2 regions of the Enterobacter sichuanensis genome follow, and region 1 is predicted to be linked to the other one. Evidence: predicted binding sites of a transcription regulator. Region 1 holds the regulator's gene; the other holds the start of a gene.
The links. The regulator CRP, encoded in region 1, controls carbon source genes, mostly activating them, when cyclic AMP is high. The targets are predictions, from matches to a motif close to ATGTGANNNNNNTCACAT.
Positions count from the first base shown of each region.

Region 2: the regulator CRP is predicted to act here: its motif matches at 3,724-3,741, upstream of C1N69_RS11030 (sugar transporter).

Region 1 covers NZ_CP027986.1:4,304,973-4,316,866, reverse strand. The annotation lists gene ppiA (peptidylprolyl isomerase A) at 197-769, shown strand; gene C1N69_RS20995 (putative adenosine monophosphate-protein transferase Fic) at 876-1,460, shown strand; gene pabA (aminodeoxychorismate synthase component 2) at 1,491-2,054, shown strand; gene argD (bifunctional acetylornithine/succinyldiaminopimelate transaminase) at 2,141-3,361, shown strand; gene C1N69_RS20980 (YccS/YhfK family putative transporter) at 3,358-5,445, opposite strand; gene crp (cAMP-activated global transcriptional regulator CRP) at 5,503-6,135, opposite strand; gene C1N69_RS20970 (OsmC family protein) at 6,447-6,851, shown strand; gene C1N69_RS20965 (phosphoribulokinase) at 6,918-7,787, opposite strand; gene C1N69_RS20960 (YheU family protein) at 7,818-8,036, opposite strand; gene C1N69_RS20955 (hydrolase) at 8,033-9,055, opposite strand; gene C1N69_RS20950 (ABC transporter ATP-binding protein) at 9,167-11,071, opposite strand; gene kefG (glutathione-regulated potassium-efflux system ancillary protein KefG) at 11,210-11,761, shown strand; gene kefB (glutathione-regulated potassium-efflux system protein KefB) at 11,761-11,894, shown strand, end outside.
Region 2 covers NZ_CP027986.1:2,277,054-2,288,947, reverse strand. The annotation lists gene sad (succinate-semialdehyde dehydrogenase) at 1-523, opposite strand, end outside; gene ptrR (putrescine utilization regulator PtrR) at 622-1,500, shown strand; gene C1N69_RS11045 (GNAT family N-acetyltransferase) at 1,454-1,936, opposite strand; gene C1N69_RS11040 (PhzF family phenazine biosynthesis protein) at 2,032-2,823, opposite strand; gene C1N69_RS11035 (PhzF family phenazine biosynthesis protein) at 2,851-3,639, opposite strand; gene C1N69_RS11030 (sugar transporter) at 3,817-5,013, shown strand; gene C1N69_RS11025 (MarC family NAAT transporter) at 5,060-5,725, opposite strand; gene marR (multiple antibiotic resistance transcriptional regulator MarR) at 5,981-6,415, shown strand; gene marA (MDR efflux pump AcrAB transcriptional activator MarA) at 6,437-6,817, shown strand; gene marB (multiple antibiotic resistance protein MarB) at 6,851-7,069, shown strand; gene eamA (O-acetylserine/cysteine exporter) at 7,108-8,007, opposite strand; gene ydeE (efflux MFS transporter YdeE) at 8,201-9,394, shown strand; gene zinT (metal-binding protein ZinT) at 9,450-10,091, opposite strand; gene urtE (urea ABC transporter ATP-binding subunit UrtE) at 10,144-10,842, opposite strand; gene urtD (urea ABC transporter ATP-binding protein UrtD) at 10,852-11,649, opposite strand; gene urtC (urea ABC transporter permease subunit UrtC) at 11,649-11,894, opposite strand, start outside.

The DNA.
Region 1 (11,894 bases):
TCTTTTAAGAGAAATTCGAACTTCATTGCAGTTTTTTATGTGATCTTGATCACATAAAAAGCCGCCGGAACCAATCGTTTGCGTGGTTACAACTGTTTCAATTTCGTAAAATTAGGTAAAAGGCTGGTCTCCGTTCATACTGCTCTTTAGAATCAAGCCATTCGCTTTATATACTGCGCTTTGTTAAGGAATTCTCATGCTCAAATCAACACTGGCGGCTGTCGCAGCTGTGTTTGCTCTTTCTGCCGTTTCCCCTGCTGCGCTGGCAGCAAAAGGGGACCCTCACGTTCTGCTGACCACCTCCGCCGGGAATATTGAGCTGGAACTGAATAGCCAGAAAGCTCCGGTTTCTGTGAAAAACTTCCTCGACTATGTGAACAGTGGTTTCTACAACAACACCACCTTCCACCGCGTGATCCCTGGGTTTATGGTGCAAGGCGGTGGTTTTAATGAGCAGATGCAGCAGAAACAGCCGAACCCGCCGATTAAAAACGAAGCAGATAACGGTCTGCTGAACACCCGTGGCACCATTTCCATGGCGCGTACCGCGGATAAAGACAGCGCGACCAGCCAGTTCTTTATCAACGTGGCGGATAACGCCTTCCTCGACCACGGCCAGCGCGACTTCGGTTATGCGGTGTTCGGTAAAGTGGTGAAAGGGATGGACGTGGCGGACAAGATTTCTCAGGTTCCTACCCATGACGTTGGCCCGTACCAGAATGTGCCGTCAAAACCTGTCGTGATCCTCTCCGCGAAAGTTCTGCCGTAACCTGTTTCGACACGGGCGATCCTTGCCCGTGTTGTTAGCCCTCCCTGCGAAAGCGCGTTTTGCTGCTTATACTTGTGGCAAACGGACATATTCAGGGAGGCGTTAAGTGAAAAAACTCACCGACAAGCAAAAATCCCGTCTCTGGGAGCAGCAGCGTAACGTCAATTTTCAGGCCAGTTGTCTCCTTGAAAAAGGTCATGGTCCTTCCGATCCCCACATTGAAACGCTGGAGCTTGGACCTTCCGCTCCTGGCTTGCCCCATCTGTGCCTTATTCACCGCCATCTGTACCGCAGAGAGTTGAAGCACGCTGGCGAGTTGCGTACTGATGATATTTTTAAGGGCGACATTCCTTTCTGCCATTTCGAGTACATTGAGAAGATGGGCAACGAACTGATGGCGGCGCTGGAAAGCGAAAAGTATCTGGTTGGTCTGGAGAAAGCGGCGTTTATAGAACGAATTAGCCATTATTATTGTGAAATCAACATGCTGCACCCTTTTGCCAGCGGTAACGGTATTGCTCAGCGTGTTTTCTTTGAGCAGCTGGCGATCCATGCGGGTTACGCGCTGGACTGGCGCGATATCGATCCCGAAGATTGGGTGGCGGCTAACCGGAGCGGCGCAACGGGCGATCTCAGCGCGTTAAACGCTATCTTTGCCAAAGTAGTGAGTGAAGCGCGGGAATCTGAGTAGAATAGGGCGGCATTTTTTTCGGGAGCCGCCATGATTCTGCTGATTGATAACTACGATTCCTTCACCTGGAACCTTTACCAGTATTTTTGTGAACTGGGTGCAGAGGTGGTTGTTCGCCGCAATGACGAGATTGGCCTTGCCGATATTGAGACGCTGGCTCCGCGAAAAATCGTCATCTCACCCGGCCCCTGCACACCGTCGGAATCGGGCATTTCGCTGGACGTTATCCGGCAGTATGCCGGCAAGCTGCCCATTCTGGGCGTCTGCCTGGGTCATCAGGCGATTGCCCAGGCGTTTGGGGCCACCATCGTCCGTGCGGCGAAAGTGATGCACGGCAAAACCTCGCCGGTCACGCACACGGGTACCGGGGTATTTACGGGGCTCAATAATCCATTGACCGTGACGCGCTATCATTCGCTGGTGATTGACCCGCCGACGCTGCCTGACTGCTTTGAGGTGACCGCCTGGAGCGATACGCAGGAGATCATGGGGATTCGTCACCGCGAATGGGATCTCGAAGGCGTGCAGTTCCATCCGGAAAGCATCCTCAGCGAACAGGGGCACGCGCTGCTGGCAAATTTCCTCAATCGCTGAATATCTGTTGCCTTGTTGTGATTTTTTATGCATATTTTGTGATTATATTTTCACAATTGATGTGACATAAAATGGATGGGCATGACATGGCAACTGAACAACCAGCAATTACCCGCGCGACATTCGATGAAGTGATTCTGCCGATTTATGCACCGGCTGAGTTTATCCCGGTAAAGGGAAAAGGCAGCCGAGTCTGGGATCAACAGGGTAAAGAGTACGTGGATTTCGCGGGCGGGATTGCGGTAACGGCGCTGGGTCATTGCCATCCTGCGCTGGTCGAGGCGCTGAAAACCCAGGGCGAAACCCTGTGGCACACCAGCAACGTCTTCACCAACGAACCGGCGCTGCGTCTTGGCCGCAAGATCATTGATGCCACGTTTGCCGAGCGCGTGCTGTTTATGAACTCCGGTACCGAAGCCAACGAAACCGCCTTCAAGCTGGCGCGCTACTATGCCACCACGCGCCACAGCCCATACAAAACCAAAATCATCGCTTTCCACAACGCCTTCCATGGGCGCTCCTTCTTTACCGTCTCCGTTGGTGGTCAGCCGAAGTATTCCGACGGTTTTGGTCCGAAACCGGCTGACATTGTCCACGTGCCGTTTAACGATCTGCATGCGGTAAAAGCGGTGATTGACGATCACACCTGCGCGGTGGTGGTGGAGCCGATTCAGGGCGAAGGTGGCGTGACGGCCGCCACGCCGGAATTCCTGAAAGGGCTGCGCGCGCTTTGCGACGAGCACCAGGCGCTGCTGGTATTTGATGAAGTGCAGTGCGGGATGGGGCGTACCGGCTCCCTGTTTGCCTATATGCACTACGGCGTGACGCCGGATATTCTGACCAGCGCCAAAGCGCTCGGCGGCGGTTTCCCGGTGAGTGCGGTCCTGACCACCCAGGAGATTGCCTCCGCGTTCCATGTGGGGTCGCACGGCTCCACTTACGGCGGTAATCCGCTGGCGAGCGCTGTGGCGGGCGCGGCGTTTGATATTATCAACACGCCTGAGGTTCTCAATGGCGTGGGCGCGAAGCGCGAACTGTTCGTAAAACATCTGCAAAAGATTGATGACCAGTACGACGTGTTCAGCGAGATCCGCGGGATGGGGCTGCTGATCGGTGCCGAGCTGAAACCGCAGTACAAAGGCCGCGCACGCGATTTCCTGCACGCCGCCGCCCACGAAGGGGTGATGGTGCTCAATGCCGGGCCGGACGTGATGCGTTTTGCGCCGTCGCTGGTGGTGGAAGAGAAAGACATTGAAGACGGTTTAACCCGCTTTGCCGCGGCAGTCGCGAAGATCGTAAAAGGTTAATACGCCGTCCGCTTCAGGCGACGGGTTAACCAAATCCCGTGATGCGGACGCTGACGCCATGCCACCGATGAAATGGTGTGCAGGGTGTTCAGATGTCCCAGAATGCGCTGTAAATGCTGCTCAAGGGTACTCATTGGCCCGTGGGTGAGCGTTTCCGGCGCTTCCAGAATATTTGAATCCCCCGACTCACCCGGCGCGTCATACTCCAGACGCTGCTGACAGCGCTGCAGAGCAATCTCACACGACTGCAGGTAACGTTGCGCCAGGTCTGGCGTCAGCATGGTATGTTCACGCGCGAGCGTGGTCATGGCGTTGATATGTTCGACGATAAACTGGCTGTGCGTCACCCAGAGCTTCATGTCCGCAAGATAGTGCGAGTTAAAGCCGGGCTCCTGCATCGCCTGGTTGAGCGAGTTGAACAGGGCGTTGTGCGCCTGGTTGACCTTCATCCGCTGATAAGCCAGCGGGGAGGGCTGAGGATCATCGCTCAGAATCAGGCGGATAGCCTCCTGGTCAGCCTCCAGCGCGTCGTGGGCGTTCTGCCTGAGCAGCCCGCTCTGCCACTGCGGCCACAGCCAGACCATACCACCAAAGGCAATCAGACAGCCGATGAGGGTATCAATCAGCCTGGCGACAATAAACTGTTCGCCATTGAGCGTGAGCAACTGCAGGGTATACACCGCCGTCACCGTAAAACCCACCATCGCCCAGCCGTAGTTTTTACGAATAATCAGGTAGCTCACCAGCGTAATCACCAACATTCCTGCCAGGGTATAGCCTTCCGGCACGTGGAAGTGCAGCGTCACGCCCGCAATAATCAGCCCCGCCATCGTTCCGCCGGCCCGGTGCAGAATCCGCACCCGCGTGGCGCCGTAGCCATTCTGGGTGACAAACAGCACGGTCATTAAGATCCAGTAGGGTTTCGGCAGATGCAGCGCCATGCCCATCAGGCTGGCGACACTGAGCATGACGCTAATCCGTGCGGCATTGCGCAGGGCGGACGATTTAAGCGACAGATAACTTCTGAGCGCGGGCAACAGCGGAAGCCGTTTTTGTTTGTCCGCCATCAGATCGCGGGAATAAAGCGGGCGCTGGGTACGCAGCACGCGGGCGATGCGGCTGAAGTGCCAGGCGGCAAACTGACCGACCGGGTTATCCGGATGCTGACGGGCGATTTTCTCCAGCGCGCCGAGCTGTTTGTCCATGTTAAAGCGCGTGGGGTAGCGGTGATAGAGAATATCGTCGGCCAGGATCCGCAGGCGCGCGGAGACGGTCTGTGCGTTCCAGCGGATCACCGCTTCAGCGTGGCTGCGCTCTACCAGTTTTTGCACCTCTTGCGGGTGGTGAAGACTTACGGAGATATGTTCCTGCAGATCCAGCCCCACCTGGAAAGTGCGCAGCAGCCGTTTATATTCGTGATTCTGGTTGGCGGCGAGCATATGCAGTTGCTGGTAGCACTGGCTTATCAGATCCACCATCTTTTGCTGACGGGTCAGCAGCGGGGGCAGCGATCTTTCCGGATCGGTATGCTGGGTGAGCAGGGTGTATTTGGCTTCACAATACTCCGCCAGCTGCACATAGAGCAGGCTCAGGGATTCACGCAGCGGTTGTTCGCGCCACAGCCAGAACCAGAACCAGTTAAACAGCCCGTACCATAATGTCCCCAGCGCGTAGATCAGCAGCGGCTCCCACACCGGCATATTTCCGGCGAGGCTCAGCGTGAAAATGGCCGCAATCAGCGAGGCGGGAAGTAGACGGGCGTGCAGCGAGCTGATTTCGGCGGTGACACCCAGGGTCATCGCCAGCACGGTCAGGATCAGCGGCAGCGGAATATCGCGCGCCAGCAGAAGCTGCACGGCGAGACTACAGCCGGCAAACAGTGAACCGCCAATGATGAGTCGTTTGAAAAAGCGCTTATGCGGCGTGTCCAGACCGGCAATGTTGCAGCAGGCGGGCACCAGAGAAAAGAGCAGACCTTGCTGAAGATGTCCGAGGAGCAGGCCTACGGCCACAGGAAGACACAACACCAGCGTTTGTCGCAGTGCGTAGTTAACTTCCGGGTGATAGATCAGCCTGCGCCACATGGGGAGTAGAGACAAAAACGGCGTGACACCTTGCGGTGACACGCCGTTTGAGCGGAATTAACGCGTTCCGTAAACCACGATGGTTTTACCGTGGGCGGAGATCAGGTTTTGATCTTCCAGCATTTTCAGGATACGACCTACGGTTTCACGGGAGCAACCGACGATCTGACCAATTTCCTGACGGGTAATTTTAATTTGCATGCCGTCCGGGTGGGTCATGGCGTCTGGCTGTTTCGCCAGGTTCAGCAGCGTCTGTGCAATACGGCCCGTCACGTCCAGGAAGGCGAGGTTGCCCACTTTCTCAGAGGTGACCTGCAGACGGCGCGCCATCTGGGAAGAAAGACGCATCAGGATGTCAGGGTTAACCTGAATCAGCTGACGGAATTTCTTGTAAGAAATTTCAGCCACTTCACATGCTGTCTTTGCACGAACCCAGGCGCTACGTTCCTGGCCCTCTTCAAACAGGCCCAGTTCACCGATGAAATCGCCCTGGTTCAGATAAGAAAGGATCATCTCTTTCCCTTCTTCATCTTTGATCAGCACTGCCACCGAGCCTTTAACGATGTAATACAACGTTTCCGCTTTTTCACCCTGGTGAATCAGCGTGCTCTTCGATGGGTACTTATGAATGTGGCAATGAGACAAGAACCATTCGAGAGTCGGGTCTGTTTGCGGTTTGCCAAGCACCATGCGCTGTTATCCTCTGTTATAAGCTGTCACCAGAGTCATCAGATGCATCCGGACTCTGGGGTTGCAATCGAATTCTTACCCATACCCTGGGAAGTCGGCTACCGTAACGTTTCGCAGCCAGTAAAGTTTGATGTCCTCTGCATACACGTGTAACGTCAATGTATTACTGTAGCATCCTGAGTGTTTTAGCATAGCTTTCGCCGCGTGTCTCCTGGTGTCTCGCTTCAGCATGATGCAGGTCGCCTTCCATTGCGAGAAATGTAACGCACGCGTAATCTGTCACCAAAAATGCAACGTTGGAGTTTAAGAATATGCAAGCGCGCGTGAAATGGGTTGAAGGTTTAACGTTCCTGGGCGAGTCCGCTTCCGGACACCAGATTTTGATGGATGGCAACTCCGGCGATAAAGCGCCAAGCCCAATGGAGATGGTGCTGATGGCGGCAGGGGGATGCAGCGCCATTGACGTGGTGTCGATTCTGCAGAAAGGCCGTCATGACGTGACAGATTGCGAGGTTAAACTGACCTCAGAACGTCGTGAAGAGGCGCCACGCCTGTTCACCCATATTAATCTGCACTTTGTTGTGACCGGCAAAGCGTTGAAAGACACGGCGGTATCACGCGCGGTGGACCTGTCGGCGGAGAAGTACTGCTCTGTGGCGTTAATGCTGGAGAAGGCGGTAAAAATCACCCATTCGTATGAAGTGATTGAGGCGTGATTGATTGGGCATCGTGCGTGTTGATGCCCTCACCCTAACCCTCTCCCACAGGGAGAGGGAATATGATTATGCGATCTGCTTCCCTTCCATCAGTCGCTGTACCAGCGGCGTCATGATGAGCTCCATTGCCAGTCCCATTTTTCCGCCCGGCACCACTAATGTATTCATGTGAGAAATGAACGAGCCCTGCAGCATCGCCAGCAGCCACGGATAATCAATGCCTTCGAGATTGCGGAAATGGATCACCACAAAGCTCTCATCCAGCGACGGGATACTTTTGGCGGCGAACGGGTTGGAGGTGTCCACCGTCGGCACGCGCTGGAAGTTGATATGGGTGCGGGAAAACTGCGGCGTCAGGTAGTTGATGTAATCTTCCATGGAACGCACCACCGAGTCCATCACTGCCTCGCGTGAGTGGCCGCGCTCGCTCATGTCACGCGTCAGTTTCTGGATCCACTCCAGGTTGACGATTGGGACCACGCCGACCAGCAGATCCACGTGGCGCGCCACGTCGTGCTGCGGCGTAACCACGCCGCCGTGTAATCCTTCGTAGAACAGAACGTCGGTAGGTTCCGGCAGCGGCTGCCAGGGAGTAAAGGTGCCCGGCACCTGATTCCAGGGAACGGCTTCATCATAGGTATGCAGATACTTGCGGGACTGCCCTTTGCCGCTCTGTCCGTACTCAATAAAGGTTTGCTCCAGCAGGCCGAAGTCATTGGCCTCCGGGCCGAAGTAACTGATGTGTTTACCCAGATCGCGCGCTTTACGGATGGCCATATCCATCTCCGGACGCGTGTAGCGGTGAAAGCTGTCGCCTTCGACCTCCGCCGCACGGAGATTCAGCTGGGCGAAAATCTTGCGAAAGGCGAGGCTGGTGGTGGTGGTTCCCGCACCACTCGACCCCGTAACGGCAATAATCGGATGTCTGGCAGACATAACAACTCCCTGACTGAAAAGGGTGGAAGATCAGCCGTGAAACGCGTTGCGGGGCATGATATTGACCGTCTCATGCAGTTCTGACCACACCAGCACCACGTCGCCGCTTTTCAGCTGGCGCTTTACATCGTTGACCTTTTGCTCAAGCGAGCGTTCATGTTCACCATAATCGGTGCCTTCGCGCAATACAAAGCTTTCAATCAGATTATCGAGCGTTTCGGGAGCCAGATCCTGCCAGGGAATAATCATTTTGCACCGTCCAGATAAGGGGTTAGCCAGTCAGGGATACGCGTCTCAAGCCACATTTTCGGGCGGCGCAGCGTGCCACCGATAAACCCGACGTGGCCGCCATGCTCGGTCAACTGATAGTGAACGTTGTCGGGCAGAAACTCCTGTGCGGGGATCGAGTGGTGATCCATAAAGGGGTCATCTTTGGCATGAATGATCAGCGTCGGTTGCGTGATCTTGCTGAGCAGCGGCATGGCGCTGCACTGACGATAGTAATCAATCGCATCGGCGAAGCCGTGAATTTTGGCGGTGATCAGATCGTCGAACTCGCGAATTCGGCGCACCTTTTTCAGCTGGCGCAGGCTGACCGGCAGCGTATCCGGGTAAGCCTTCAGCTTACGCGCCGCGTTGGCTTTCAGCAGGTTGAGCAGATAGCGCTGATAGACGCGGGAAAAGCCTTTATCCATATGGTAGCTGCACTGCTCCAGCATAAACGGGGCGGAGACAATGACCGCCGCATTCAGCGGTACGCTTTCGCCCTCTTTGGCCAGCAGACAGGCCAGCATATTGCCGCCCAGCGAGTAGCCCACGGCGGCGGTTGGCACGTTGCCAAAATTATCCCGCAGCCAGTGCAAAAACCACGTACCGTCTTCGGTTTCACCCGAGTGATAAATGCGTTTCTGACGATTGGGTTCGCCGCTACAGCCGCGAAAATGCATCACCACGCCGAGCCAGCCGCGCGCTTTTGCCGCCTCAATTAACCCATGCGCATAAGGGCTGTGCAGACTGCCTTCCAGACCGTGAAAGACCACCAGGCGCGGCTTATGGCGGGCCTGCTCAGGTGCTTCGCTCCAGGCGAGATCCAGAAAGTCACCGTCCGGCAGGTCAAGCCGTTGCCAGTGCGGGGTGAACTGAACCTTGCGGCGGATCAGTCGCGGCAGCATGGTCTGCAAATGGCGATTGGCCACGCCGCGCATAGGCACGAACTCAGTGCTGTCTTCGGCCGCAATGTCGAAGTCTGATGGAATGATTTGGGTCATAAGCGCGATGCTGATTCTTGTCGGAAATTTACGATACTTTCCGAATTGTACCCCGTTTAGCCAGGATTTCCGAACCAGGGACGGATCCTGTTCGCAAAACGGGGCAAATACTCAGTCGGCCTGCAGCATCGCTTCCAGCTGTTCCTGGGCGTCGAGCCAGGCCATCTCACACTCTTCGAGGTTCGATTTGGTCTTCGCCTGGGTTTGCAGGCAGTCCGTCAGCTCCGCTTTACGGCTCTGGTCATACAGACCGCTGTCGCCAAGCTTCTCTTCAACGGCAGCAAGCGTGGCGTTGAGCTTTTCCATCTCTTTTTCGAGACGGGCAATCTCTTTACGCAGCGGCTGCGTCTGGGTGCGCAGCTCCGCTTCGCGGCGTTTCTGGTCTTTACGCGCCTGGGCGCTGTTGGCGTTCTCTTTCGTTGGCTCTTCCGGCTGGTTTTCCTGCTTCTGCACGTCCGTCAGCCACTGCTGGTAGTCTTCCAGATCGCCGTCGAACGGCTCGACTTTGCCGTCGTGCACTAAGTAGAGATCGTCCGTGGTGGAGCGGATCAGGTGGCGGTCGTGCGAAACCACAACCAGTGCGCCTTCGAACTCAATCAGCGCTTCGGTCAGCGCCTGACGCATGTCGAGATCGAGGTGGTTGGTCGGTTCATCGAGCAGCAGCAGGTTCGGGCGCTGCCAGACGATCAGCGCCAGCACCAGACGAGCTTTTTCGCCGCCGGAGAAACGTTCGGTGTTTTCGGTGACCTTATCGCCCTGGAAGCCGAAGCCGCCGAGATAATCGCGCAGCTTCTGCTCCATCTCCTGCGGCGCCAGACGCGCCAGGTGCTGGATCGGGGATTCATCAGCGCGTAAAAATTCCAGCTGATGCTGGGCGAAGTAGCCAAGCTTGATGCCCTTCGCCAGCCCGATTTCGCCGCTGACCGGGTTAAGTTCGCCCGCCAGCAGTTTGATCAGCGTGGATTTACCGGCACCGTTGCGTCCCAGCAGACCAATACGTGAACCCGGCACCAGGTTGAGCTTGATGGAGTCGAGAATTGTACGATCGCCGTATCCGGCGCTCACTTTTTCCATCTTCAGCAGCGGGTTTGGCAGGCTTTCCGGCGCGCGGAAGCTGAAGTGGAACGGGTTGTCCACGTGCGCCGGGGCAATCATCTCCATGCGTTCCAGCATCTTGATGCGGCTCTGGGCCTGCTTCGCTTTAGACGCTTTGGCCTTGAAGCGATCCACAAAGCTCTGCAGGTGCGCGACGCGCTGCTGCTGGCTTTCGTACATGGACTGCTGCTGGGCAAGACGCGTCGCGCGCTGGCGCTCGAAGGAGCTGTAGTTACCGGTGTACTCGAACATCGTTTGCTGTTCGATGTGAATGATTTTATCCACCACCGGGTCGAGGAAGTCGCGGTCGTGGGAGATCAGAATCAGAGTGCCCTGATAGCTCTTAAGCCACTTCTCCAGCCAAATAACCGCATCGAGATCGAGGTGGTTGGTCGGTTCATCGAGCAGCAGCAGATCAGAGCGACAGATCAGCGCCTGCGCCAGGTTGAGGCGCATACGCCAGCCGCCGGAGAAGTCGCTGACCGGGCGTTCCAGCTGTTCATTGCTGAAGCCCAGGCCGTGCAACAGGCTGGAGGCGCGGGAGCGAATGGTCCACGCGTCAATGGCGTCCAGCTTGCCGTGAACGGTGGCGATGGCGTGGCCGTCGTTGCGCTCGTTAGCGGCATTGAGTTCCGCCTCGAGTTTACGGTATTCACGGTCCCCGTCGATAACATAGTCGAGTGCCGGTTCGCTGAGGGCGGGCGTCTCCTGGTTCACCCAGGCGAGCTGCCAGTTCCCCGGGAAGGTAAAGTTACCGCCATCCGCGCTAATCTCGTTTTTCAGCAGCGCCAGCAGCGTGGATTTACCACAACCGTTTTTGCCGACCAGACCCACTTTTTGGCCCGGGTTGATGGTAGCAGTGGCGTTATCCAGCAGGACGCGCACACCGCGACGAATTTGTAACGAGGAGAAAACAATCATAGAAGCGCCGTATGTTCCGACTATGTTAATTTGTCATTATGATAATGTAAGGTGTGGGCCATTTTCCGCACCGGGCCGCCATGGTAGCCCAAAACAACGACGATACACAAAAACAGAAACAAGACCGGGAGGGGAATGATGTCTCAGACAGCAAAAGTGCTGCTGCTGTATGCCCATCCGGAATCTCAGGACTCGGTGGCGAACCGGGTTCTGCTTAAGCCGGCTACTCAGCTCAGCAACGTGACGGTGCACGATCTCTACGCGCACTATCCTGATTTCTTTATTGATATTCCTTATGAGCAGGAACTGCTGCGTCAGCATGACGTGATTGTGTTCCAGCATCCGCTTTATACCTACAGCTGTCCGGCGCTGCTCAAAGAGTGGCTGGACCGCGTGCTGAGCCGGGGCTTCTCCAGCGGGGTGGGGGGCAACCAACTGGCGGGAAAGTACTGGCGTAGTGTGATCACCACCGGTGAGCCAGAAAGCGCTTACCGCCACGACGGGCTGAACCGCTATCCGATGAGCGACATCCTGCGGCCTTTCGAGCTGACGGCGGCAATGTGCCGTATGCACTGGATGAGCCCGATTATTGTCTACTGGGCGCGGCGTCAGGATCCCAAAGAGCTGGCGAGCCACGCCCGAGCCTATGGTGAATGGCTGGCGTCACCGATTCCGGCAGGAGGTCGTTAATGGAAGGATCGAATTTGCTCCTCGCCGGGGTGCTGTTTTTATTTGCGGCCGTTGTCGCGGTGCCGTTTGCTGCACGGATTGGAATCGGGGCGGTGCTGGGGTATCTGCTGGCGGGGATCGCGATTGGCCCCTG
Region 2 (11,894 bases), 2.0 Mb from region 1:
TCTGCGCAATCAGTCTGGCCGAGCCGAGCACGTTTGGCGCGTGTTTGAGCAGATAACTGTTACCTGCCAGCAGGATCGGCACAGCACCGCGCAGCACCTGCCAGAGGGGGAAGTTCCACGGCATCACCGCGAGGATCGGCCCCAGAGGACGATATTCGATAACCGCATTATCATTTTCCACCAGCGTGGGTTCCGCGCGCAGCATCGCCGGGCCATGTTCGGCATACCAGTCGCAGAGCGCAGCGGATTTTGTGACTTCCGCCCGCGCCTGCAGGATGGGTTTGCCCATCTCACGGGAGATTGTCTGCGCCATCTCTTCCGCGCGGTTTCGCAGCGCGGCACCGAGATCGCGCAGCTTCTGCGCCCGGTGGGCAACGCTTTCACGACGCCACTGGCGATATGCCGCGTCTGACTGAGAAATGGCGTGGTCAACCTCTTCCGGCGTCGCCCACGGATACGCGGCGAGGGTTTCCCCGTTGGCCGGGTTAACAGAGAAGGCATGTGTTGCAGATGAATAAGTCATGGTGTTCTCCACGTATTTCGGTTGATTGATTGTGGCTCACTCTGCTATTTCTTAAAAATGAATAATACTAACCACCTTATTCACGAAACGAGAATGCCATGGACTTAACCCAGCTTGAAATGTTTAACGCCGTCGCGCTGACGGGCAGTATCACCCAGGCGGCGCAGAAGGTGCATCGCGTGCCGTCTAATCTCACCACCCGCATCCGTCAGCTGGAGGCCGACCTCGGCGTTGAGCTGTTTATTCGTGAGAACCAGCGTTTGCGGTTATCCCCCGCCGGTCATAACTTCCTGCGCTACAGCAAGCAGATCCTGGCGCTGGTGGATGAAGCGCGGATGGTCGTGGCGGGTGATGAGCCGCAGGGGCTATTTGCCCTCGGCGCGCTGGAGAGTACTGCCGCGGTGCGCATTCCGGAGACGCTGGCGCAGTTTAACCAGCGCTACCCGCGTATCCAGTTTGCCCTCTCTACCGGGCCATCCGGAACCATGATTGATGGCGTGCTGGAGGGAACCTTAAGCGCCGCCTTTGTTGACGGGCCCCTGTCGCACCCGGAGCTGGAGGGCATGCCGGTCTACCGGGAAGAGATGATGCTGGTCACGCCGGCCGGACAGGCGGAAGTCTCGCGCGCCGCGCAGGTCAGCGGCAGCGATGTTTACGCCTTTCGCGCAAACTGCTCGTACCGTCGGCATCTGGAGAGCTGGTTTCATGCAGACAGAGCCACCCCTGGCCGTATTCACGAGATGGAGTCCTATCACGGGATGCTCGCCTGCGTGATTGCTGGTGCGGGCATCGCGCTGATGCCGCGCTCGATGCTGGAGAGTATGCCAGGGCATCATCAGATTGAAGCCTGGCCGCTGGCGGAGAACTGGCGCTGGCTCACCACCTGGCTGGTGTGGCGACGCGGGGCGATGACCCGCCAGCTGGAAGCCTTTATAGCGCTGCTAAACGAACGTCTGCAACCAGCGCCTTCTCCATAAACAGGCTGAGCGGATCGTCAACGTACGGGGCAAACGCCGGGCGCATTTCGTATCCGCACTGTTCATAAAGACGCACCGCGGCGTGCTGTTTGATGCCCGTCTCCAGCCGTACCGTATGGCAATGACGGCTCAGGGCCTCATCTTCCAGAGCGGCCAGAAGCATTTCGCCGAGATGTTGCCCGCGATGAGCCGGATCGATATAGACCCGCTTCATCTCTCCCGTGCCGTCACCGTTGAGCACGATGGCTCCGCAGCCGACGGCCTTCAGCTGCGGGTCGCGGATGATCATCAGGATAAGCGAGTCTTCCGCAAGCGCAGACAGGTCGAGCAGATGATTACTTTCGGCGGGATAGAGTTCGCTCTGATAGCGGTCAAGCGCAGCAATCAGTGTGAGGATATCCGGGTGATGTGCAGATTCAGAGGTAATGGAATACATGGCAGGCTCCTTGCTATTGTTCTTTCAATATAGCCTTTCAACATAGCGCAGGCCTGCCAGGGGGCTTCATAGTATTTACTTATCGCGTCACGCTGTTAGCGTAAAAAGATACGTCCTTTCAGATACAGGGTCGCCTGACCGCCAATCAACACCCGGTCGCCCTTCAGTTCGCAACGCAGATCCCCGCCACGGTATGACACCTGGCGGGCGTTGAGTGTGGTTTTGCCCAGCTTTTCGCTCCAGTACGGGATCAGCATGCTGTGGGCGGATCCGGTCACCGGATCTTCAGGCACACCTTCCCCCGGACAGAAGAAGCGGCTGACAAAGTCATACTGGTCTCCCGGTGCCGTCACGCAAACCATTTTATCCAGCGGAAGCAGCGCGCCAATATCCGGTGTTAACGCTTCTACCTGCTGCTGGCTCTCCAGCACCACCATGTAATCGCGTCCGACGCGCACCTCTTTCGCCGCTGTAATGCCCAGGGCGCTAAACAGCGCCGCAGGTGGGTTCTCCACAACCTCAGTCGACCACGCCGGGAAGTTCAGCGTCAGCCAGTCGCCGCTGCGCTTGACGGTCAGCTCGCCGACAAAGCGCGTGGTGAAGGTGATTTCGGTATGCGGATAATCCAGGTATTCGAAAATAACGTGTGAGGCGGCAAGCGTTGCGTGTCCGCACAGGTTAATTTCATCCAGCGTGGTGAACCATCGCAGCTCAAACCCGCCGTCGGTGCGCACGAAAAAGGCGGTCTCAGACTGGTTGTGCTGCTGCGCCATTTTGAGCAGCGTCTCGTCCGGAAGCCACTCTTCCAGAGGACATACCGCTGCGGCGTTACCGCCAAAGGTTTTATCGCTGAAGGCATCCACCAGATAAAAATCAATTTCCTGCATTGTCTCTTCCTCTCTAGTTATGGCTATTTAGCGCAGAAAAACTGTGCCTTTCAGATAAAGCGTGGCCTGACCGCCCATCAGCACGCGGGAGCCTTTCAGCTCACAGCGCACATCACCGCCCCGGGCTGAAACCTGACGGGCAAACAGTCTGGTTTTACCCCGCTTTTCGCTCCAGTAAGGGATCAGCATGGTGTGGGCGGAGCCGGTGACCGGGTCTTCCGGGACGGAGACGCCCGGGGAGAAAAAGCGGCTGACAAAATCATATTCCCCTTCCCCACGCGCCGTCACACTCACCTTATGCTCACCTGGCGTCATCGCCGAAAAATCTGGCATGAGCGCTTCGACCTGCTGGCGATTGTCCAGCACGATAAGCCAGGCTCGTCCTTTACGGGCTTCAACATAGTGAGTAATACCCAGCGCCGAGAGCATCTCCGGCGGCGGTGTCTCTTCATGGGTTGGGCATGCCGGGAAGTCCAGCGTCAGCCAGTCGCCCTCCCGGCTGACCGTCAGGCGACCGGAGGCGGTATCGAAGTGGATCCGTGAATCAGGGTAGTCCAGCTCGGTAAACAGAACGTGCGCCGCCGCAAGCGTAGCGTGACCGCAGAGATTGACTTCGGTAAGCGTGGTAAACCAGCGCAGCTCAATACCCCCTTTGCTGCAGACAAAAAAGGCCGTCTCAGACTGATTGTGCTGCTGCGCCATTTTCAGCAAGGTTTCATCGGGCAACCATTCCCTGAGCGGGCAAACGGCGGCCGGGTTACCGCCAAACGAGGTCTCGCTGAACGCATCGACCAGATAAAAATCAATCTCCTGCATTGTCTTACCGCCTGTTTTTATTGTGTTGTTCTTTTATATTCAATGAAAAGCACGCTTGCGGCTACCGCTTTCATAAGGTAAATATTGAGATCTGCATCACATAATGGTTGAGTTTTCGCCTTTTGACGTTTTAAGATCGTCTCCTCTTCTTTTCAGCAACGAATCTCCGACATCCCTATGACAACGAACACAGTTTCCCGCAGGGTTGCGTGGCTACGCGTGGTCACGCTGGCCATTGCCGCGTTTATTTTTAACACCACCGAATTCGTGCCTGTTGGGCTGCTGTCTGACATCGCTGAAAGTTTCCAGATGGAAACCGCGCAGGTGGGCATTATGTTGACCATCTACGCCTGGGTGGTGGCGCTGATGTCCCTGCCGTTTATGCTGCTGACCAGCCAGATCGAGCGGCGCAGGCTGCTGATCGGCCTGTTCGTGCTGTTCATTGCCAGTCATGTGCTGTCGTTTATGGCGTGGAATTTTACGGTACTGGTCATCAGTCGCATCGGCATTGCCTTTGCCCATGCGGTGTTCTGGTCGATCACCGCGTCGCTGGCAATTCGCCTGGCGCCGGCGGGTAAACGTGCTCAGGCGCTGAGCCTGATAGCCACCGGTACCGCGCTGGCGATGGTGCTCGGCCTGCCGATTGGCCGCATCGTCGGGCAGTACTTCGGCTGGCGTACCACCTTCTTCGCCATCGGCATGGGTGCGCTGATAACGCTGGTATGCCTGATAAAACTGCTGCCCGCGCTACCCAGCGAACATTCCGGCTCGCTGAAAAGCCTGCCGCTGCTGATGCGTCGTCCGGCACTTCTGAGTATTTATCTGCTCACCGTCATTGTGGTCACCGCCCACTACACGGCCTACAGCTACATCGAGCCCTTTGTGCAGGTGGTAGCGGGCTTTAGTGCCAACTTTGCCACTGTTTTACTGTTGATCCTCGGCGGCGCGGGCATTATCGGCAGCGTGCTGTTCGGTAAGCTGGGTAACCGACATGCCTCCACACTGGTGAGCAGCGCCATCGGCCTGCTGCTGGCCTGCCTGCTGTTGCTGATGCCCGCCGCGGGCAGTGAGATCCAGCTGGCGATCCTGAGCCTGTTCTGGGGCGTGGCGATCATGATTATTGGTCTGGGCATGCAGGTGAAGGTGCTGGCTCTGGCGCCGGACGCGACGGATGTCGCCATGTCGCTGTTTTCGGGGATCTTCAATCTGGGGATTGGCGCGGGCGCGCTGGTGGGAAATCAGGTCATCCTGCACGTCTCGATGTCGGCGATTGGCTATCTGGGTGCTATTCCGGCCCTGGTGGCGCTTGTCTGGTCGGTGCTGATTTTCCGTAAGTGGCCGGTGGCGCTGGAAGAACAGGGGCAGCACGGGTGAAGGGTGTTTGTGCCGGGTAAGGCGAAGCCGCCACCCGGCAATGCACTTAATGGTAAGTCTTAATAATCTCCAGCACGCCGTTAATAATAAACTGCACGCCCATACAGACCAGCAAGAAGCCCATCAGACGGGAGATCGCCTCGATACCGCCCTTGCCTACCCAGCGCATAATCGCGCCGGAGCTGCGCAGAGAGATCCACACGATCGCCCCAATAATCGCAAAAATCAGCGGTGGCGCCACCGTCAGCACCCAGTCCGGGAAGGTTGAACTGTCACGCACCGTCGACGCGGAGCTGATAATCATCGCGATGGTCCCCGGCCCCGCCGTGCTCGGCATGGCAATCGGCACGAAGGCGATATTCGCACTCGGTTCGGTTTCCAGCTCTTCAGATTTGCTGGCCGCTTCCGGTGACTCATGGGCTTTTTGCGCCGGGAACAGCATGCGGAAACCGATAAAGGCGACAATCAGCCCCCCGGCAATACGCAGGCCGGGAATGGAAATCCCGAAGGTGTTCATCACCAGCTGACCGGCGTAATACGCCACCATCATGATGGCGAAAACATACACAGAGGCCATCAACGACTGATGATTGCGCTCGGCGCTATTCATGTTCCCTGCCAGTCCGAGGAAAAGCGCCACCGTCGTTAACGGGTTCGCCAACGGCAGCAAGACCACCAGCCCAAGGCTGATTGCTTTAAGTAAATCCAGCATAGTGTGTTGTTGTCCTTATCCTTAGTTAACACCGCAATTATAGGGTGAAAATATGACATTCAGCCATCGTTGCAGCGTGACGATTATTTCCTGTCTGAAATGATAATCCTCAGTTATCTATCTGATTTGAAAGACCACAAAAAAAGTTCATGAAACGTTTTAGCAATTCGTGGCATCGGCTGACTCATTCAGTTGACTTATACTTGCCTGAGCAATAATATCTGCCGTGACTAACTACTTGCCAGGGCAACCATTGTGAAAAGCACCAGTGATATCTTTAACGACGTTGTTCCGCTGGGTCGTCTTATTCATATGGTAAATCAGAAGAAAGATCGCCTGCTCAACGACTATCTGTCACCGCTGGATATCACCGCGACACAGTTCAAAGTGCTGTGTTCCATTCGCTGCGAAGTGTGTATCACACCGGTTGAGCTGAAAAAGGTGCTCTCTGTCGATCTGGGTGCGCTCACCCGCATGCTCGATCGTCTCGTCTGCAAAGGATGGGTAGAACGAAGCCCTAACCCGAATGACAAACGCGGCGTACTGGTAAAGCTGACCAGCGATGGCGCGGCCATGTGCGAGCAATGTCATCAATTAGTAGGACAAACACTGCATCAGGAACTAACAAAAAACCTAACGGCAGATGAAGTGGCAACGCTTGAGCTTCTGCTCAAGAAAATTCTGCCGTAATCAGAAAAAAGAGGTATGACGATGTCCAGACGCAATACTGACGCTATCACCATTCATAGCATTTTGGACTGGATCGAGGACAACCTGGAATCGCCGCTCTCCCTTGAAAAAGTGTCAGAGCGTTCAGGTTACTCCAAATGGCACCTGCAACGGATGTTCAAAAAAGAGACCGGCCATTCATTAGGTCAATATATTCGCAGCCGCAAGCTGACGGAAATTGCCCAGAAGCTGAAAGAAAGCAATGAGCCGATCCTTTATCTGGCGGAGCGTTACGGATTTGAATCGCAACAAACCCTGACGCGTACGTTCAAGAACTATTTTGACGTGCCGCCTCATAAGTACCGCATCACCAGCGTACCCGGTGAATCCCGATACCTGTATCCGTTAAAACACTGTAGTTAATCATCGCCTGTAACAGACGTAACCGAGGAAATCATGAACGTTACCGCCTCCGCCGCCCTCGCCTTGCTGGTGCTCTTCTCCAGCCAGACCTTCGCGGAGCAAACCCCTCGTGCAACGCAGCAAAATAATCCTGATACGATGATTTTGCCGTCAGCACATGACCAGTCGCCTTATGATTTCAACCATATGGGTGCTGGTAGCGACAAATCCGACGAATTAGGCGTGCCTTACTATAATCAGCACCGCCTCTGATTCGTTTTTGCCCCGCCGATGCGGGGCTTTTTTCTTTCTTATCCCCGCACCCGCGCCGTCCGGCGCACGCGCAGGCCAAACACGTTGATATACAGCCCGGCCATGATCAGCACCGCGCCAAGCAGTTGCAGGGCGCTCAGTTTTTCGTCCAGTAAAATAGCGGCACTGGCCAGCCCAACGACCGGCACCAGCAGCGACAACGGCGCCACGCGCCAGGTTTCGTATCGCCCGAGCAGCGATCCCCAGATACCGTACCCGATAATCGTGGCGACAAACGCCAGATAGACCAGCGACAAAATGGTGGTGAGGTCGATTTCAACCAGGCTCGTCAGCATCACTGCCGGGCCATCGAATATCAGGGACGCGACCATAAACGGTACCACCGGGATCAGTGCACTCCACACGACCAGAGACATCACCTGCGGACGCGCCTCATGCTGCATGATCAGTTTGTTGAAAATATTCCCGCAGGCCCAGCTCAGGCCCGCGGCCAGCGTCAGCATAAAGCCGAGCAGCGCCACGTGCTGACCATTCAGGCTGGCCTCAATCAGCACCAGCACGCCAAACACCGCCAGCGTAATGCCCGCCAGCTGTTTACCCTGCAGACGCTCGCCAAACACAAACGCCCCCAGAATGATGGTAAAGAACGCCTGCGCCTGTAACACCAGCGAAGCAAGTCCGGCAGGCATACCAAATTTGATGGCGCAGAACAGAAACGCAAACTGGCCAAAACTGATGGTCAGGCCGTAGCCCAGCAGCAGTTTAAAGGGGATCCTGGGACGGGCGACAAACAGCAGCGCCGGGAACGCCACCAGCATAAAACGCAAACCGGCCAGCATCAGCGGCGGCATGTTGTGCAAGCCCAGCTTGATGACCACAAAATTGAGTCCCCATACGATGACCACCAGCAACGCCAGCAGTCCGTCTTTACGCGTCATACCCTGCCCCTGAATTATTAATAATTTGTTAACAGTTCAAGGTAACAGAAAAAAGCGTGCCACGAGAAGATCATTAATTCTGGCAGTCAGGCGAAGCACTTACGGATAAATAGGGTGCTATACAAGGCCCTTATGTCGTGATACTTCTTTCAGGACACAACATAAAAAGCATAAGCATTTGTCGGGCAGGAATATGAAACCATCTCTCCGGCGCTCAACCGCAGCGCTGCTGGCATCGTCATTGTTATTAACCATTGGTCGTGGGGCAACGCTGCCGTTTATGACCATTTATCTCACGCGCGTCTATAGCATGAGCGTCGAGAATATTGGTTACGCCCTGACCGTGGCGCTGACCATTGGCGTGGTGTTCAGCCTGGGGTTTGGCATTCTGGCCGATAAGTTTGATAAAAAACGTTACATGCTGATCGCTATCGTGGCGTTTATCGCCGGCTTTGTGGCGATCCCGCTGGTGAATAACGTCACGCTGGTGGTGCTGTTCTTTGCGCTGATCAACTGCGCCTATTCGGTCTTTTCGACGGTGCTGAAAGCCTGGTTCTCCGACGTGCTGACCTCCAGTGAAAAAGCCCGCGTTTTTTCCCTGAACTACAGTTTCCTGAATATTGGCTGGACGATCGGGCCGCCCATTGGCACCCTGCTGGTCATGTATAGCCTGCAGCTGCCGTTCTGGCTGGCCGCTTTCTGCGCCGCGCTGCCGCTGGGGTTTATCCATTTCTTTGTGCAAAAAAGCGTGGCGTTAGACACCGCCGAAGAGCAGACGGCGTGGCAGCCGTCGGTCCTGCTGAAAGACCGCGCGCTGTTCTGGTACACGCTCTCCGGCCTGCTCGCGTCATACGTCGGCGGATCGTTCGCGAGCTGCATTTCGCAGTATGTTCTGGCCGCACATGCGGACAGTGATTTCGCCGAAAAGGTGGTCGCGGTGGTGCTGCCCGTCAACGCCGCCGTGGTGGTGACGCTGCAGTACGCACTCGGTCGCAAGATCTCAGCCAGCAATATTCGTCCGTTGATGACCGCCGCCACACTGTTTTTTATCGTCGGTCTGGCTGGCTTTATGCTCTCCGGGGAAAACCTGATTTACTGGGGCATTGCTGCCGCCATCTTTACGCTGGGTGAGATTATCTATGCGCCGGGTGAATACATGTTGATCGACAATATCGCCCCGCCGGGGATGAAAGCCAGCTACTTCTCCGCCCAGGCGCTCGGCTGGCTCGGCGCGGCGGCCAACCCGATGATCACCGGTATTATCCTGACGAATCTGCCGCACTGGTCGTTGTTTGTGATAATGATGGCCGCGATTATTGTGGCGTGGCTGATGATTTTACGTGGGATGAGCGTCAAGGCATGGTGCGAGTCACCCAAAGCGGCGTAGTGAATATAGGCCGGGTAAGGCGAAGCCGCCACCCGGCAAAAGCAAAATCAACGGCCTAGTGGTGCAACATCTCCTCCACCACCTGCTGTTTGTACATCTCTTTCGGATAATAGGTCGGCCAGTTTTCCATCTCCTTCAGCAGCGCCTCGTGGGAAGTGTTGCCCATGAAAATGTGAAAGTGTGAAGAGGCCTTCGGCGCGATGGTGTGGTCGCTGAACTGCACAAACTTCGGCGCCTTGCTGCTGGCGTCCTGACACTCAAACAGATAGCGAACGCCCTTTTTGCCGGACGCGTAGGTCAAAATTTTGTAGCCGCTGTAGTCATAACGACAGCTGCTGACCGTTTTGCCTTTATGGAATTCCATCACGTTATTTTCGATGCCGATGGCATCCACATCGGTTGCATACCCCGTGCGGTAGTAGGCTTTCACCTCATCAAAGGTTTTGCTTTTATCCTGCTGCGCTTTCTTCCTGAAGACCGGATCCAACGAGCCATCCAGCAGGAACGGATAGACGGACTGCCAAGTGCCGTCCCAGTCGGACAGTTTTCTGTCCTTAACATCGTTGTCCTCAAAGACGCCATTCGCCGCCTTCTGTTCCGCTTCGCTCATCGCGTGACCGTGCGAGTGGGCAAACAGCTGGCCGCTAACCAGCAGCGCCCCCAGCGTCATGGCAAATTTCCCAATATGTGCAGCCAACATAACACCCTCATTCCGTTTTATCAGAGTGAGAATGTTATAATATAACATTTCAGATCGCAACCAGCCCGCGAACGCCCTCCTGCTCCATGTTTTCACCCCGTCCACGCTGAATGATGGTGCCGCGTGACATCAGCAGGTAGCTGTCCGCCAGGTCGGCGGCAAAGTCATAAAACTGCTCAACCAGCAGGATCGCCATATCCCCTCTGTCTGCCAGCTGGCGGATCACCTGGCCAATCTCCTTAATCACCGAAGGTTGTATGCCTTCGGTGGGTTCATCGAGGATCAGCAGCTGCGGACGGCTCGCCAGCGCGCGACCAATCGCCAACTGCTGCTGTTGACCACCGGAGAGATCGCCCCCGCGCCGGTGTTTCATCTCTTTGAGTACCGGGAACAGCTGCCAGATCTCCTCCGGCACCTGCTTCGCCTCGCGGACGGGAAAGCGCGACAGCCCCAGCAGCAGATTCTCCTCCACGGTCAGACGCGGAAAAATCTCCCGGCCCTGGGGGACGTACGCCACGCCCGACTGCACCCGCTGGTGCGGCTTGCTGTGGGTGATCGTTTTCCCCTGCCAGATGACCTCCCCGGTTTTCGCCGGGATCAGCCCCATCAGGCACTTCAGCAGCGTGGTTTTCCCTACACCGTTGCGCCCCAGCAGGCAGGTAACTTCCCCGGTGACCGCCTCAAAGCTCACGCCGCGCAGGATATGGCTGCCGCCGTAATACTGATTCAGTTCGTTGACCTGTAACATTCCCTCTCCTTAACGTCCCAGATAGACCTCAATCACCTGCTCGTTGGCCTGCACCTCACGAAGCGAACCTTCCGCCAGCACGCGCCCCTGATGCAGCACCGTTACGTGGTCAGCGATGGTTTCCACAAAGCCCATGTCGTGCTCCACCACCATCAGGGAGTGCTTGCCCGCCAGCGTCCTGAACAACTCCGCGGTATACTCCGTTTCCGCATCGGTCATTCCGGCGGCGGGCTCGTCAAGCAGCAACAGATGCGGGTCCTGCACCAGCAGCATACCAATCTCCAGGAACTGTTTTTGTCCGTGGGAAAGCAGTCCGGCCCGGCGGTCCCGCTCGTTGCTGAGCCGCAATAAAGCCAGCATCTCATCAATGCGATCGCGCTGCTCGCCGTTGAGCGTTGCCCGCAGGCTGGCCCAGACGGATTTGTCGGTTTTCATGGCGATCTCCAGGTTTTCCCACACCGTCAGCGCTTCAAAGACCGTGGGTTTCTGGAATTTTCGGCCTATTCCCTGGCGGGCAATCGCCGCAGGCTCCAGCGTGGTAAGATCGATCGACTGATCGTAAATAGCGCGCCCGCTTTTCGGTCGCGTCTTGCCGGTGATGACGTCCATCAGCGTGGTTTTACCGGCCCCGTTGGGGCCAATCACGCAGCGCAGTTCGCCTACGCCGATATTCAGCGAGAGATCGGTCAGCGCCTGAAAACCATCAAAACTGACGTTGATGGATTCAAGCTGCAGTACCGGGTCGGTCTGTTCGCGGTAACGATCGCCGGGCAACTGGCGGGTGAATAACCCTTCGGCTGGCTGCATTATTTCTCTCCCTTACGAAACAGGCCGTAGACGCCGCGCGGCAAAAACAGCGTGACGGCGATAAAAATCAATCCCAGAAACAGCTGCCAGTATTCCGGCATCGCGACGGTGAAGAGGCTCTTCGCCCCGTTGACCAGCGCCGCGCCAATGACCGGCCCCACCAGCGTGCCGCGCCCACCAAGCGCGACCCAGATGGCGGCTTCTATCGAGTTCGTCGGAGACATTTCGCCGGGGTTAATAATGCC